DNA from 4 places in the Rhizobium sp. Leaf311 genome. Region 2 is predicted to be linked to each of the others. Evidence: predicted binding sites of a transcription regulator. Region 2 holds the regulator's gene; each other region holds the start of a gene.
What was found. The regulator LexA, encoded in region 2, represses DNA repair genes until DNA is damaged. The targets are predictions, from matches to a motif close to TGTTCNNNNTGTGTTCNG.
Positions count from the first base shown of each region.

Region 1 (3,790 bases), on a different contig from region 2:
TCGCTACCTTTCATCGGCGAGCTCGATGTCGCTGGCAAAACGGCCGGTGAAGTCGGCTCCGAAATCGGGGCACAGCTTCAGAGCAAGTTTGCCCTTCGCAATCTTCCCTCAGCCTCCGTCGAGGTCTCACAATTCCGACCCGTCTTCCTGACCGGCGATGTCCAGACGCCGGGCGAATATCCCTATGCGCCTAATCTCACGGTATTGAAGGCAGTCAGCCTTTCTGGTGGCCTGCGCCGTTCCGAGGCTGGGCAGCGTTTTGCTCGCGATTTCATCAATGCCCGTGGCGACGCTGTTGTCTACGATGACCAGCGCGGGCGTCTTCTTGCACGCCAAGCCCGTCTGCGCGCCGAGGTCAGGGGTGACAAGGAAATCACCAAGACACCTGAACTGGAAAAGATTCTCAACATTGATGCGCTTCTTGAGAGCGAAACTGCTCTCATGAAATCCCGGACGGAGCGCTATACGCTTCAGTTGAAAGCCTTGACGGATCTCCGGCAGCTTCTGGAAACAGAAGTCGAATCCCTTCAGAAAAAGGCCGAAACTCAAAACAGACAGTTGCAGCTGGCCAATGAGGACCGCGAAAAGGTCAACCGGCTGAATGAACAGGGTCTCGCGCTCGCACAACGTCGGATTTCAGCCGAGGAACGTGCCGCAGAAGTTGAATCCACACTCCTCGATATCGATACGTCGGCGCTGCGCGCCAAGCAGGATATAAACAAGGCGACCCAGGACGAAATCAACCTGCGCAACGATTGGGACGCCCAGCGTTCCAAGGAATTGCAGGACACTGAGGCGGAACTGCAGAAGTTGAACCTTCAGCTGGGCACCAGCCGGGAGCTGATGTCTGAAGCTCTGGCGCAATCTGCCGAGGCGCTACGCTTCGATCCTTCGGGCAAGTCTGCCAGCATCAGCTATGTCATCGTGCGTGAAGAAGATGGCAAGGCGAAGGAAATCAAGGCTGATGAAAACACGCCGATTCAGCCTGGCGACGTAATCAAGGTGTCATCAGATGTTCTGATGCAGTGAGGCCAAGATGCGGATTGCCAAATCGGCCTTGATCGATCCGGATAAAAACGGCCTCTACGGAACGGCGGCAGTCGCGCTGTCGTTCTTCGTCTTTGCCTATTCGTCCAAATTTGGTCAGGTTTCCATTCTTGCCTATTACGCCATGTGGTTTCCGCTCGTCGTGGTGGATTACCGTCGGGTACTTGGCAACTACACCAGATATCTCTGGATTTTCGCTTTCGGCATCCTGGCCGTTCTGTCCAGTTTCTGGTCGGATGCCATGTCCGTTACAATGCGTGCGTCCATTCAGTACCTGACGCATATTGTTTGCGCCCTGATCGCCATGAGAGTGATCTCGATTACGACTCTCACACGCGGCGCGCTGATCGGCATCGTACTGGTGCTTCTCTATTCCCTGCTTTTCGGACTCTATCTCTTTGATGCTTTGGACGGGACTGTCAGCTTTGTCGGCGCCTTCTCCTCCAAAAACCAGCTTGGCTTCTTTGCGTCACTGGGCGTGATCTTTGCAGTGTCGTCCGTGCTTGTGCTGCGCCAGCGCGACATTCTCTGGCTGGGCGTTGCGGGTGTCGCCGGTCTCATCTCGGCCTATTGCCTGCTGGCATCGCAATCGGCGACGTCGGTTATCACCACAGTTGCAGTGGTGGCCCTCATCATAGGCTTCATGCCCATGGGCATGTTGTCTCCTGCCAATCGCAAGATGATATTTCTAGCGCTCGTCGGTGTGGGGGCTCTTCTCGTTGTGGCGTCGCTGCAATTTGGTCTGCTCGATGCTGTGCTTGGCATATTTGGCAAGGATTCCACGCTGACAGGGCGTACCTATCTTTGGCAGCAGGGCATCGAAGCGGCCAAAGACGCACCCATTCTCGGCGTGGGATATCAAGGCTTCTGGGTCGTCGGCTTTTTTGATGCCGAACGCCTGTGGGATGATTTCTTCATCACCACTCGCAGCGGATTCCACTTCCACAATACCTATATCGAAACGGTGGTGGAGAACGGCTTTGTTGGACTGATACTACTGTTGATCCTGCTTTATGGGACCCTCCTGGGGCATCTGCGATCCATTCTCGTCAAGAAGAACGATCCTCAAGGATTGGTCCTCTTTGCTCTCTGCGCACTGTTTGTGGTGCGGTCTTTCGTTGAGATCGATGTCACATATCCCTATCAGGTCGGTACATTCCTCTTATACTACGCCGCAGGCAAGCTGACCCTGCCGCGAAGGGCACCGGCAAGGGCAGGGCTATTATCGCAGGTCGAAATGCGGCCCGTGGCCGGTCCGTAATTCCCCATTCCAGTTCCTCCACAGACTCTTCCATGACTCTTGTTGACTCTTTGCTGAAATTGGAACAAAAAGTGAACAGTTATATCTTTTAGCGTGAATGTCTTGAAAAGTTTTGTGTCATGCATAAACGCGCCGAACAGCTTGTTGTTGAGGAATTGCGGGAAAGGCTGGAGCGGATCACGCACGGTCCGGCCCGCCATCATGAAACCCTGCCCTTTGGCATCCCCCCGATCGATAATCATTTGCCGGGTGGGGGCCTGAAGCTCGGTAGCCTGCATGAGGTGAGCGGTGGTGGAAACGGTGCGGTAGATGGTGCTGCTTCAGCCCTGTTTTCAGCCGGCATCGCGGCACGTGTCAAAGGCAAGATCCTGTGGTGTGTGACAAGGCCTGATCTGTTCATGCCAGCGCTGGCTCAGGCCGGGCTGTCGCAAAACCGGCTGATCATCGTGGAATGCCGCGATGAGAAAGGCGTGCTGGATTGTTTTGAAGAGGGGCTGCGTTGCAACGGCTTCGGCGCGGTCATTGGCGAGATGTCGAAACTGCCGATGAACATGTCGCGGCGTCTGCAACTGGCCGCAGAAAGCTCCGGCGTAGTCGGCCTTGCGATCCGCCGCTGGCGGCATCCCTCCGGTGCGGCGGAATTCGGACAACCAACGGCCGCGGTTACGCGCTGGCGTGTTTCTGTTCGCCCATCCACACCGCTGCCCGTGCGGGGGGTTGGGAGGGCGCGCTGGTTTCTGGAGCTTGTGCGCTGTCGTGGCGGTGAATGTGCCGATTTTGAAGTGGAAGCCTGTGATGCAAAGGGTCGTCTCGCTTTACCTGCCGACATGGTCGACGGATCGATACCGCAGGGCGCTTGGCAAGCAGGCGCCACCGGTTGACCAGCCCGTCGTCATGATTGGCCGCCAGGGCAACCGCCGTGTCGTGCTGGCGCAGGATGCGGCGGCCTCTGCTGCTGGCCTGCGTCTCGGCATGCCGGCCAGCAAAGCGCAGGCTATCGTTTCCGGCCTGATCGTGGAGGAACTGAAGGCAGCCGAAGATGCAAGAGCACTGCGTGATCTTGCCCTGTGGTTCCTGCGAATTTACGCGCCCATTGTTTCGCCTGATCCACCTGCCGGCCTTGTGCTGGATACGACGGGTGCAGACCATCTGCATGGCAATGAACACCTCATGCTGACGGGCATGATAAACCGTCTGCACGGCATCGGCTTTGCCGCGCGTGCAGCCATTGCCGACAGTTGGGGTGCCGCCCATGCCCTTGCCCGCTTCGGGCGGGATCAGATCACCATCGTGCCGGAACATGGTGCCGGTCAAGCAATCGCACATCTTCCTTTGGCTGCACTTCGCCTTGAAGACAGGATAATAAGAGATTTGAAAGTGCTTGGTTTTCGCACGGTCACGGAACTGATGACGACCGCGCGCGCGCCGCTGACCCTGCGGTTCGGGCCGGAAGTGGGGCGCAGGCTGGATCAGGCCCATGGG
Region 1 covers NZ_LMNZ01000008.1:260,479-264,268, reverse strand. The annotation lists gene ASF69_RS13095 (polysaccharide biosynthesis/export family protein) at 1-1,029, shown strand, start outside; gene ASF69_RS13090 (O-antigen ligase) at 1,037-2,308, shown strand; gene ASF69_RS13085 (ImuA family protein) at 2,428-3,189, shown strand; gene ASF69_RS13080 (DNA polymerase Y family protein) at 3,104-3,790, shown strand, end outside.
Region 1: a site for LexA is predicted at 2,369-2,386, ahead of ASF69_RS13085 (ImuA family protein). Genes of this name have one in related genera too.

Region 2 (3,790 bases):
CTGCAAAAACTTCGAGCGCCTTGTCGATGCCGATGCCGCGCTGGCCGGATAGTGATGTGCGGTTTGCCTTGTCGAAAGATGATTTGTAGACCAGCCCGATGCCGAGCCTTCCGCACAGCTCCGCCATCGTTTCCGCAATCATGAAGGCATGGTCGCGGCTTTCCATCTGGCATGGCCCGGCAATGAGCGAGAACCGCTTAGTGTTGCTGAACGTAACCTGACCGGCACCTTCACCGACGACCACATTAAGATTGTTCTGGACGCTCATCTTCACTCCTCGAAGGCAAATATCGCGCCTTGACCGGGCGCTCGCTGAACCAGCAGTCGAGAGCCTTTGCGCGTGTATTCCACGCCATTAGCAGCAAGAAACGACTCTGTCACGGCGAGATCAGCGACAGCAAATGAGACTGCGGCGCCGAAAAGGCCAGGGATGCTCTCTTGCTCGGCCCCATCAAACTCTTCTGCAACCGTCTGCGCATGGGCGATGCGGATGACCGCGCCCGGCGTAAGAAAGCTGAGGTTTCCCGTTGAGTCGGCTGCTGCCGACACACCAAATGCTGCTTCCACCAATGGCGCAAAGGCGTCCGGTCGGTCTGAGCGCAGGGTTATTTCGCGCAGGCCAGTCGCTCCATTTTTGTGAGCTGTGAGGTCGGACCGTTTTGCGGAAAAAGCGTTGACGCGCTCACAGGTGAAGAAGAACAGATTTCCGTCATCCTTTTCTGCCGCAAAAGCCAGGCGAAAGCTCGCTTCAGATCGGCTTCCGTCCGGCAATGTTACCGGTCGACTGAACGAAAATGCGTCGCCGCCGGAAAGTCCAGCCTCAACGAAGCTATGATGATCAGCATCTGCGTCGTGCGTTTTTCCGGCGACTGCGGAAAACCCCTGCTGCCCGTATCGCTTTCGAAAGACTTCATCGCGTCGAACAAAGGCGTTGCCTTCTGCGCAAGCCCTGGAATATTGCGCGGCGTCTCCGATTGCCAGGGGTTCGAGATACTGCCCGTCTTCGAGAAAGACGCAGGCATTCTCGGTGCCGAAGGGGTGCCTTGCATCTGCAGCAACCGTAAAGCCCAGCGCCGAGAGACGCGCCCGTGCTTGTCCGAGGTCTGCAACGGGCATTACGATATGATCGATTTCACGCGCCATGAGGGGTCCTTCCGCTTCGTCGGCATGGGCATTCCACTGTTGCAAGCCGAACGTTTTATGGCCGGGCGAGATAATGGATGTAAATTGTCACAAGCACACTGATTTTTAAGGGATTGCAGAACACATATGGAACATATAGTGTTCGTTCTGTATTTGTTTCGCGAATCTTCGCCTCGAATCTCTAAGGGTGTTACTCCATGCTCACGCGCAAACAGCAGGAATTGCTACTGTTCATTCATGAGAGAATGAAAGAGTCTGGCGTGCCGCCTTCCTTCGATGAGATGAAGGACGCACTTGATCTGGCATCGAAATCAGGAATCCACCGCCTGATCACAGCGCTCGAAGAGCGCGGCTTTATTCGTCGGCTACCGAATCGGGCGCGTGCGCTTGAAGTCATCAAGCTGCCTGAGTCCTATACGCCTGCTAGCAAGCCTCAACGTGGCTTCTCGCCGAGCGTCATCGAAGGTAGCCTCGGCAAAACCAAACCGGCTGAACCAGCAGCCCTGCCCGTCGCGTCGAATGATTCGAACTCGGTCAGCGTCCCTGTCATGGGCCGTATCGCCGCGGGTGTTCCCATTTCGGCCATTCAGAACAACACACATGACGTTGTTGTGCCAATCGACATGATTGGTGCGGGCGAACATTACGCGCTTGAAGTCAAAGGCGATTCGATGATCGAAGCCGGCATTTTCGATGGCGACACGGTCATTATCCGCGATGTCAGCACGGCAAATCCGGGAGATATCATCGTTGCATTGGTGGATGACGAAGAAGCGACATTGAAGCGCTTTCGTCGCAAGGGCGCGTCAATTGCGCTTGAGGCAGCGAACCCTGCCTATGAGACCCGGATTTTTGGACCGGACCGCGTCAAAATTCAGGGCAAGCTCGTCGGCCTTATTCGCCGCTATCACTGACCGGTGACTTTTCCTATGTCTAGAGGTGGCGGTCGCCCTCGGCCGCTGCCCTTTGCAATGCCTGTCTAGAGAAAACATTTGCGGACATTGAACTCCTGTCCGATATCAACAGGTCTTGGACACCAGAAGCGCCGCTTTTTGCGCCTCTATATGTAGCTGGCTCACTAGTTTTAGTTTGCGTGTGGACGTTCGTCACGTCGCGAGCCTGAAGCTGGGCATTGCTCTTACCGGTTTAGCCATTCTCGCAGTCGACTGGCTGGCAATCGTGCTGTCCAGCGTCGCGCACCCTCCTGCATGACACATCAAATAATTTGAAGAGGCCTATCTTCAAAACGGTCTGTATCAAAAGGCTCGTCTCAGCTAGCACGGGAGTTCGTAACGGAGGGCAGCCATATGTACGATCTTTATATAGCCAACAAGAATTACTCCTCTTGGTCGTTGCGTCCATGGGTGTTGATGCGGACGCTGGACATCGGTTTCAAAGAAAGCCTTTTTCCTTTCGGCAATTCAGCGAAGGACTTCTCAACCTTTTCGCCCACTGCCAAAGTTCCCTGCCTTGTTGATGGTGATTTCACCGTATGGGATTCGCTCGCCATTGCGGAATATCTGGCTGAAAGAAATAGCGGTGTTTGGGCAGACAATGCTGCCGCTCGCGCGTGGTCTCGATCAGCAGCTGCGGAAATGCACTCGGGTTTCCAGGCGCTGCGCAACGAGCATCCCATGAGTGTCGGCCTTCGCATTCGCCCAGCTTCCATCAGCGGATCGCTGCAACAGGACATCGCGCGTATCGACGCTCTCTGGTAGCAGGGTCTGAAGTCCTTTGGTGGCCCATTCCTGGCGGGTAGCACGTTCACGGCCGTGGATGCATTCTTCTGCCCGGTCGCTTTCCGCTTTCAGACATACGGAACAGTGCTTTCTGCGGAGTCCACGGAGTACAGGGACCGTCTTCTCTCACTGCCTGCAATGCAGGAGTGGCAAGAGGCGGCGCTTCTGGAGACATGGCGCGACGGCGATCATGAGGAAGAGGCGAAGGCAGTCGGAGAGATATTGGCGGATCTTCGTATGTCAGGGAATTCGTAAGCGGCGGGTGTCGTTCACAGGTTTCATCGCTCGGCGGAAAGCAATGCAGCGATATGCTCTGGCAAGGTGGCGTCATAGGTCTTGCTGCGCCACTGGTAGCTGCGGTGAGCGGTCCACGGTCGCTCGATGCCGTCCAATGCCGCTTTGGCGCTGTAGCGGGGGGATCCCTCCCCGCCAAACCAGATTTCCATCGAGCCGGTGCGCCGCAACGTATCGCCTGTAATAAGCAGCGCACCTGATCGGCAGGCTGGAAACGGCACTCCCCGGCTTGTCACCACTATGTCAGCGAGATCACAGGCGGCTCCCGTCAATAATGAGTTGGATAGGACCGCAATGCTAACGCCTTTTTGGGATTTCAACGCGCACCACAGATCCTTGCGGCATGTAAAGCGTTGCGTGCCTGCAAGCGCCGTCTTCATTTCAGCCAGCGCCTGGGTTTTGTCCACCTCGCTTAGCCGGGAGCGGGAAGCCGGCTGGCTTTCAAGCTCCTGGGTGTCTCCATCCGCCTGCCTCGCCGTGTCCAGCAGATGCGGAGCAACATGCTCCATCGTCAGTGGGACCGCCCTCTCCCATTGATCATAGATGAAGCCCGACGCGCGGGCCTTGGTCGTCGCAACCGCGTCATTGGATAAAAGCGCAATGAGCGAACCGTC
Region 2 covers NZ_LMNZ01000020.1:357,516-361,305, forward strand. The annotation lists gene kdsA (3-deoxy-8-phosphooctulonate synthase) at 1-268, opposite strand, end outside; gene ASF69_RS18540 (VOC family protein) at 271-1,143, opposite strand; gene lexA (transcriptional repressor LexA) at 1,341-2,057, shown strand; partial or broken gene ASF69_RS18550 (glutathione S-transferase family protein) at 2,451-3,137, shown strand; gene ASF69_RS18555 (ComEC/Rec2 family competence protein) at 3,161-3,790, opposite strand, start outside.

Region 3 (3,790 bases), 170 kb from region 2:
TCAGGCGGCAATATCTGCTTTGTTGCGAATAAAAATACGTCGCGGTCATGCCAACATTCGAAAAGAAGTGGCGCAACTCTACCGACGCTTGGCGCTTAGGGGGCGAGTCGCACTTTCCGGAGCAATTGAACCACCCCCGTAAAACCGATCATTTCCGGGGGTGGTTTCATGTAAAAGCAGCTGGCGTTTAAACGCTGTCCGCTCAACCAAGGGCGACGGCGATCTCGGCTGCCAGGCGTGCATTGTTACGCACAAGAGCGATGTTGGTTTCGAGGCTGCGGCCTTCTGTGATCTCGAAAATCTTGGCCAGCAGATAGGGCGTTACAGCTTTGCCGGCAATCTCGTCTTCTTCCGCGTAAGAGAGCGCGCGGGTAATATAGATTTCCATCTCCTCGCGCGAGATCTCATCGGCCTCGGGAACAGGATTGGCCACCAGCATTCCGCCATCGATGCCAAGCTGTTCGCGCGTCGACTGGAAATTCGCGATCGCGGCAGGGCTGTTCAGTGAGAGAGGGCTCTTGAGGCCAGATGCTCTGGACCAGAAGGCGGGAAATTCAGTCGAGCCGAACGTTACCACGGGAACACCGTTGGTTTCCAAAACCTCAAGCGTCTTCGGGATATCGAGTATGGCTTTGGCGCCAGCACAGACAACGATGACGCCAGTCCGCGCAAGCTCCGTCAAATCTGCGGAGATATCGAAGCTCTCTTCTGCCCCGCGATGAACGCCGCCGATACCGCCGGTGGCGAACACTTTGATACCTGCATGTTCTGCAGCAATCATCGTGGCGGCGACCGTGGTGGCGCCGGTGCGCCTCTCAGCAATCGCAAAAGCGATATCAGCGCGCGACACCTTCATCGCATCCTTGGTTTGCGCCAAAGCCTCAAGCTGGCTCTTCTCTAGCCCGATGTGCAGGTTTCCGTGCAGGACGGCGATGGTTGCGGGGACGGCACCCTGATCCCGGATGATCTGCTCGACGCTTTCAGCCATATGGATATTGCCGGGGTAAGGCATTCCATGAGTAATGATTGTCGATTCGAGCGCCACGATTGGTGCACCGCGCTGCTTGGCGGCGGCAACCTCATCCGAGTAGGTGATTGGTAAAAGCGGGGGCAGGGGTTTTGTCATCGTATCATCCAGTTCGAGGTTTGTGCTCTCTTCACAACATTTCGGCGTTTGGAACAAGGGCCAGCATGTTTGCGAGCAAATCCACGTCCAGTTCCGCCGCCGTCGCGCTAAAGGACTGAACGGTTATGGCCGCAGCCGCCGCTCCCCAGCGTAATGCTTCAGATGGCAAGCGGCCCTGGGCAATCGCGGCCAGATAGCCGGACGCCATTGCGTCTCCAGCGCCGGTTACGTCGCAGACATTATCAATGACGGGAGGTCTGAGCACAGCCGTCTCATGCTCCGAAAATGCAATGACATGTTGGGCACCACGGGTGACAACGCCACCGCGCAGTCCAAGTGCTTGCAGGTGGTCGGGCCATTTGCGAATGTCTGTCACAGTTTTGCCGGTCAAGGCGCCTGCTTCCGCCTCGTTCATGAAGAGAACATCGATTTGAGGCAAAGCTTCCTTCAGGCGAACGACTTTTGCAGGCGAGATGGCAATCGCCGCCAAAGGCTTTTGGTTCGCCACGGCGGCGGTTGCTATTGCCTGCAATGTATCCTGCGGCAGGTTTGCGTCACAAAGCAGGATGTCGCTTTCCATAACGGCTTCGCGAACGGCGCGTACCCGCAGTCGACGCGGCGTAAACAGTTTGTAAAGGTCCATATCCGCGATGGCGATGACGAGGTTGCCGTCCCGCTCCAGAATTGCTGTGTAGCTCGGCGTGCGACGATCAAGGAAGGTAAAAGGCATGTCCTCTACGCCGGCCTCTCTCGCCGCTGCGGCGACGGTTTCGCCATTGGCATCACCGCCGCGCGGGGCAATGATCCTGACGCTGAAGCCCAGCCTTGAAAGATTGCGGGCCGCATTGAAGCCACCGCCTCCGGCTTCTTCCATCCAGGAACCGGGATTGCTGGCACCGGCGATGGTTTCACTCTCGATCATGCCACGGCGGTCCAGATGTGCGCCGCCTAGAACGAGTATCTTCTTCACTGCAGTTTCCTCTTTTTGACCGTTCAGGGGCGGCGCGATTCGTCACGGACGCCGGTACGGCACGCTAGTTCATAGAGCGCTTTTTCCACAGCGCAAAAAGAAAAACAAAAGTAGAACAAAGGACTTATCCATATTTGTTTTCAATATGATGATCGGCGCTTGTGGCATGAGAACAAATAAAGTACAAAATCGACACAGAGAGCTTCATTGCCTGTGCGGCTTCAATAACCTAAAGGTGGTTTACAGATGGCACAAAATTCTTTGCGTCTTGTAGAGGACAAAGCAGTGGATAAAAGCAAGGCACTGGAAGCGGCGCTTTCCCAGATCGAACGTTCGTTCGGCAAGGGATCGATCATGAAGCTCGGTTCCAATGAAAGTATTGTCGAGGTAGAGACCGTTTCGACCGGTTCGCTCAGCCTTGATGTCGCACTTGGTATTGGTGGTCTGCCGAAGGGCCGTATCATCGAGATCTATGGACCGGAAAGCTCCGGTAAGACGACGCTCGCCTTGCAGACCATTGCCGAAGCGCAGAAAAAGGGTGGCATTTGCGCCTTCGTTGACGCGGAGCACGCGCTTGATCCAGTCTACGCCCGCAAGCTGGGAGTCGATCTCCACAATCTGCTTATTTCCCAGCCAGACACGGGTGAGCAAGCCCTCGAAATTACCGATACGCTCGTGCGTTCCGGCGCGGTTGACGTTCTGGTGGTCGACTCGGTGGCGGCGCTCACTCCACGTGCTGAAATCGAAGGCGAGATGGGCGATAGCCTGCCGGGCCTTCAGGCGCGTCTGATGAGCCAGGCGCTGAGAAAGCTGACGGCTTCGATTTCAAAATCGAAAACGATGGTGATCTTCATCAACCAGATTCGTATGAAGATCGGCATTTCCTACGGTTCGCCTGAAGTGACGACCGGCGGTAACGCGTTGAAGTTCTATGCTTCTGTCCGCCTCGACATCCGCCGCATTGGCGCCGTTAAGGACCGTGAAGAGGTTGTTGGTAACCAGACGCGCGTGAAGGTCGTCAAGAACAAGATGGCGCCTCCCTTCAAGCAGGTCGAATTCGACATCATGTATGGCGAAGGTGTCTCCAAGACCGGTGAACTCGTGGATCTCGGCGTGAAAGCCGGCCTGGTCGAAAAGTCGGGTGCCTGGTTCTCCTATAACAGCCAGCGACTGGGGCAGGGGCGTGAGAACGCCAAGACCTTCCTCAAGGAAAACCCTGCCGTTGCCAACGAGATCGAACTGGCGCTGCGCCAGAATGCCGGTCTTATCGCCGAGCGTTTTCTGGAAAATGGCGGACCCGAAGCCGACGGTGACGCGGTCGATCCAGACGCTTGATCGCGGGCGCAGCCTGGCGACACGTCTTTGTATTTCAGGTTTAGGACGTTCAAGGCCGTGCGATTGTTTCGCGCGGCCTTTATTTGTGACGGAACGTCATCCTCTTTGGCTGGACAGGCAATGACGCGAGCGATAAAAGCCATTGATTTTCATGCTATGGCCGGGTGAATGCGCGGCAATGAAGGACTTCGTATGAGCGGTGTAAATGAAATCCGGTCGACCTTCCTCGACTACTTCAAGAAGAACGGCCACGAAATCGTGCCATCCAGCCCTCTGGTGCCGCGTAACGACCCGACATTGATGTTCACCAATGCGGGTATGGTGCAGTTCAAGAACGTCTTTACCGGATTGGAAAGCCG
Region 3 covers NZ_LMNZ01000020.1:532,345-536,134, reverse strand. The annotation lists gene ASF69_RS19360 (pseudouridine-5'-phosphate glycosidase) at 203-1,126, opposite strand; gene ASF69_RS19355 (carbohydrate kinase family protein) at 1,158-2,096, opposite strand; gene recA (recombinase RecA) at 2,343-3,431, shown strand; gene alaS (alanine--tRNA ligase) at 3,624-3,790, shown strand, end outside.
Region 3: a site for LexA is predicted at 2,197-2,214, ahead of recA (recombinase RecA). Genes of this name have one in related genera too.

Region 4 (3,790 bases), 210 kb from region 2:
GCATCCGGTCGCGGCGGCGCCGGCAGCGGCGCACTTGTGCGCGGCGTGCGCTCGGAAGACATCGAGAAGATCAAGGAAGTCTCCGGCAACATCAAGGTGGGCGATCTCGTCGGCTTCATGTCGGGGCAGGGCGTTCTTGTCGGCTCGCGGTTGGCGTCTTCGCTGGGCGTGACGGCGGGTGACCAGATCACCCTGATATCACCGGAGGGTGACGTGACGCCGATGGGCGTCAATCCGCGTGTGAAGTCCTATACGATTTCCGGCGTCTTCGAGATCGGCATGTCGGAATATGACGCGTCGATGATCTATATGCCGCTGTCCGAGGCACAGCTCTATTTCAACAACGAGGGCATCGTTCAGTCGATTGAACTCTTTGTTTCCAACCCGGACAATGTCGATGGCATCAGGCCGCTGGTGGAGACGGCTGCCGGTCGGCAGATTTATATCACCGACTGGAGACAGCGAAACCAGACCTTCTTCTCCGCCCTTCAGGTGGAGCGCAACGTCATGTTCATGATCCTGACACTCATCGTGCTTGTGGCGGCGCTCAACATTATCTCCGGCCTCATCATGCTGGTGAAGGATAAGGGCAGCGATATCGCCATCCTGCGAACCATGGGCGCAAGCTCCGGCTCGATCATGCGCATCTTCTTCATGACGGGGGCTGCGATCGGTATCGTCGGAACCTTTGCGGGCGTCGGCCTCGGCGTGCTCGTCTGTCTGAATGTGGAATCGATCCGCCAGTTCTTCTCGTGGATATCAGGGACGGTGCTGTTCGATCCGCAATTGTACTTCCTCAGCCAGCTACCGGCGGAAATGCAGCTGAGCGAGACGATGACCGTGGTCTTCATGGCGCTGGGTCTGTCTTTCCTGGCCACGATCTTTCCGGCATGGCGGGCATCCAAGCTCGATCCGGTCCAAGCCCTGCGATACGAATAAGGACTGCCCCACACCATGGCACAAAAAACAGCGTTGAAGCTTTCCGGCGTGGAACGGACCTACGGGCAGGGGGAGCACAGCCTCTCCATCCTGAAGAATGCGGATCTTGAACTCAAGAGTGGCGAAATCGTCGCGCTTGTCGCCCCCTCGGGCACGGGCAAGTCGACATTGCTTCATCTTGCGGGTTTGCTGGAACACCCGGATGCGGGCGAAGTGGTCATCAATGGACGGTCCTGCGGTGACCTCACAGATGAGGAGCGAACTCTTATTCGCCGCAGCGATATCGGCTTCGTCTACCAGTTCCACCATTTGCTGCCGGAGTTTACGGCGCTCGAAAACATCATGATGCCGCAGCTTATTTCCGGCTTGAAGCACGCGGAAGCCAGCGAGCGCGCCAAGGCGCTGCTTGATTACATGCGCATCGGTCACCGGGCCGATCATCGTCCGTCGGAACTTTCTGGCGGTGAACAGCAGCGCGTTGCCATTGCCCGTGCCGTGGCCAACGCACCGCTTCTTCTGCTCGCTGATGAACCGACGGGCAACCTTGATCCTGAAACCGCGTCCTACGTTTTCGGCGCGCTGGAAGCGCTGGTACGCCAGTCGGGCCTTGCGGCGCTGATCGCGACCCACAACCACGAACTTGCCGGTCGCATGGACCGCCGTGTAACGCTCAGCGAAGGCAAGATCATAGAGTTCTGATGGAGCTCTGCCAGCCTCGCGCATCACAGAACGTCCGATCCTTAAGCCCCGTACAGCATCCGCTGTGCGGGGTTTTTCATTTGGGACTCAACGGCTTGCCGCGACGTGAGAGCGGAACCGCCGCGACTCCATCGGCGTTCGCAATATGACATGCGCAAATAAGCAGTTGACAATAGAACCAAATGAGAACAAAGTTAGAACATAAAGAGTATTGAGAGACAAATGACTGACATCATCCGTGACATCGCTGCATTCGCTTCCATCGCTGTCTTCGTCGCCAGCTTCTCGGTCATTCTCACTTCCATGTGATCGGGAATAGCCGATTCCCTTGGAATTGGCATGTAAACTTTGCCTGAGGCAGTGGACTTTGCCTCCAGGAAATCCGAAAATCCCGTTGATTCAGAATAAGCGGGATTTGTGCATATGGGTGAGATTATTGTCGGCGGATCACAGCCCGCAGATAGGTTGAAAACACCCGGATTCGTTCACCTGAGGGTGCACTCTGCCTATTCGCTTCTCGAAGGCGCTCTGCCGCTCAAGAAGATCATGGCGAAAGCCGTCAGCGATGGCCAGCCCGCCATTGCCATTGCCGATACGAACAATCTTTTCGTCGCGCTCGAGTTTTCGGAAAAGGCGCGTGACGAAGGTTTGCAGCCCATCATCGGCTGCCAGATGTCCATCGACATGCAGGATGCCACCGACGACAAGCGGGGCAATAACAATCTCGCCAAGCTGCCCTCTATCGTGGTTCTTGCGGCGGATGCGCAGGGCTATGAGCGGCTGGTGGATCTGATCAGCCGCGCCTATCTCGATGGCGAGGGCACAGGTCATGCGGTCAGCATTAGGAAATCCTGGCTGGAAGAGGGTGACAATAGTGGGCTGATCGTTCTGACGGGCGCATCTACCGGGCCTATCGATATGGCGCTGAGAGACGGTCATGCCGGTCTTGCCGCAAAACGGCTGTTGACCCTGAAAGACCTGTTTGGCGACCGTCTTTACGTCGAACTGCAGCGTCAGGGAAATTTTGACCGTGCGCATGAGCGCCGCGTGATCTCGCTTGCCTTCGAGCACGATCTGCCGCTGGTTGCCACCAACGAGGCTTTCTTTCCCTCGCGCGCCGATTATGAAGCGCATGATGCGCTGATGGCCGTTGCCCACAATGCCATCGTGTCTGATGACACGCGCTTTCGGTTGACGCCGGACCATTATCTGAAAAGCCGCGAAGAGATGATGGCGCTGTTTGCCGATATTCCCGAAGCGCTTGAAAACACGATCGAAATTGCGCAGCGCTGCTCCTATGTCCTGAAAAAACGCGGGCCGATTTTGCCACGTTTTACCGGTGCCAGCGACGACCCGGAGGAGGCAGAGCGCGCCGAGTCGCTCGAGCTTCGACGTCAGGCCGTCGAGGGGCTGGACCACCGACTGGCTTCGCTGGGAATGGCGCCGGGATATACAGAGCAGGAATATCGCGACAGGCTGGATTTTGAACTCGGCGTTATCGAGCGCATGAAGTTCCCCGGTTACTTCCTCATCGTTGCCGACTTCATCAAATGGGCAAAGCAGCAGGATATTCCCGTCGGTCCGGGCCGTGGTTCGGGTGCGGGCTCGCTGGTGGCTTACGCGCTGACCATTACCGATGTCGATCCGCTGCGTTTCTCGCTCCTGTTCGAGCGCTTCCTCAATCCGGAACGCGTCTCGATGCCCGACTTCGATATCGACTTCTGCCAGGATCGACGCGAAGAGGTTATCCGTTACGTCCAGCGTAAATACGGGCGCGAACAGGTGGCGCAGATCATTACCTTCGGTTCGTTGCAGGCCCGTGCGGCGTTGCGTGACGTAGGCCGCGTGCTCGAAATGCCCTATGGTCAGGTCGACAAGATCTGCAAGCTGGTGCCCAACAATCCGGCCAATCCCACGCCGCTTTCCAAAGCCATCGAGGAAGAGCCGCGGCTTCAGGAAGAGGCCGACAAGGAACCCGTCGTTGCCCGGCTTCTGGATATCGCCCAGAAGATCGAGGGGCTTTACCGCCACGCGTCGACGCACGCCGCCGGTATTGTCATCGGCGACCGCCCGCTGTCAAAGCTGGTGCCGATGTATCGAGACCCGCGCTCGGACATGCCCGTGACCCAGTTCAACATGAAATGGGTGGAAA
Region 4 covers NZ_LMNZ01000020.1:148,714-152,503, forward strand. The annotation lists gene ASF69_RS17530 (lipoprotein-releasing ABC transporter permease subunit) at 1-939, shown strand, start outside; gene ASF69_RS17535 (ABC transporter ATP-binding protein) at 955-1,638, shown strand; gene dnaE (DNA polymerase III subunit alpha) at 2,062-3,790, shown strand, end outside.
Region 4: a site for LexA is predicted at 1,823-1,840, ahead of dnaE (DNA polymerase III subunit alpha). Genes of this name have one in related genera too.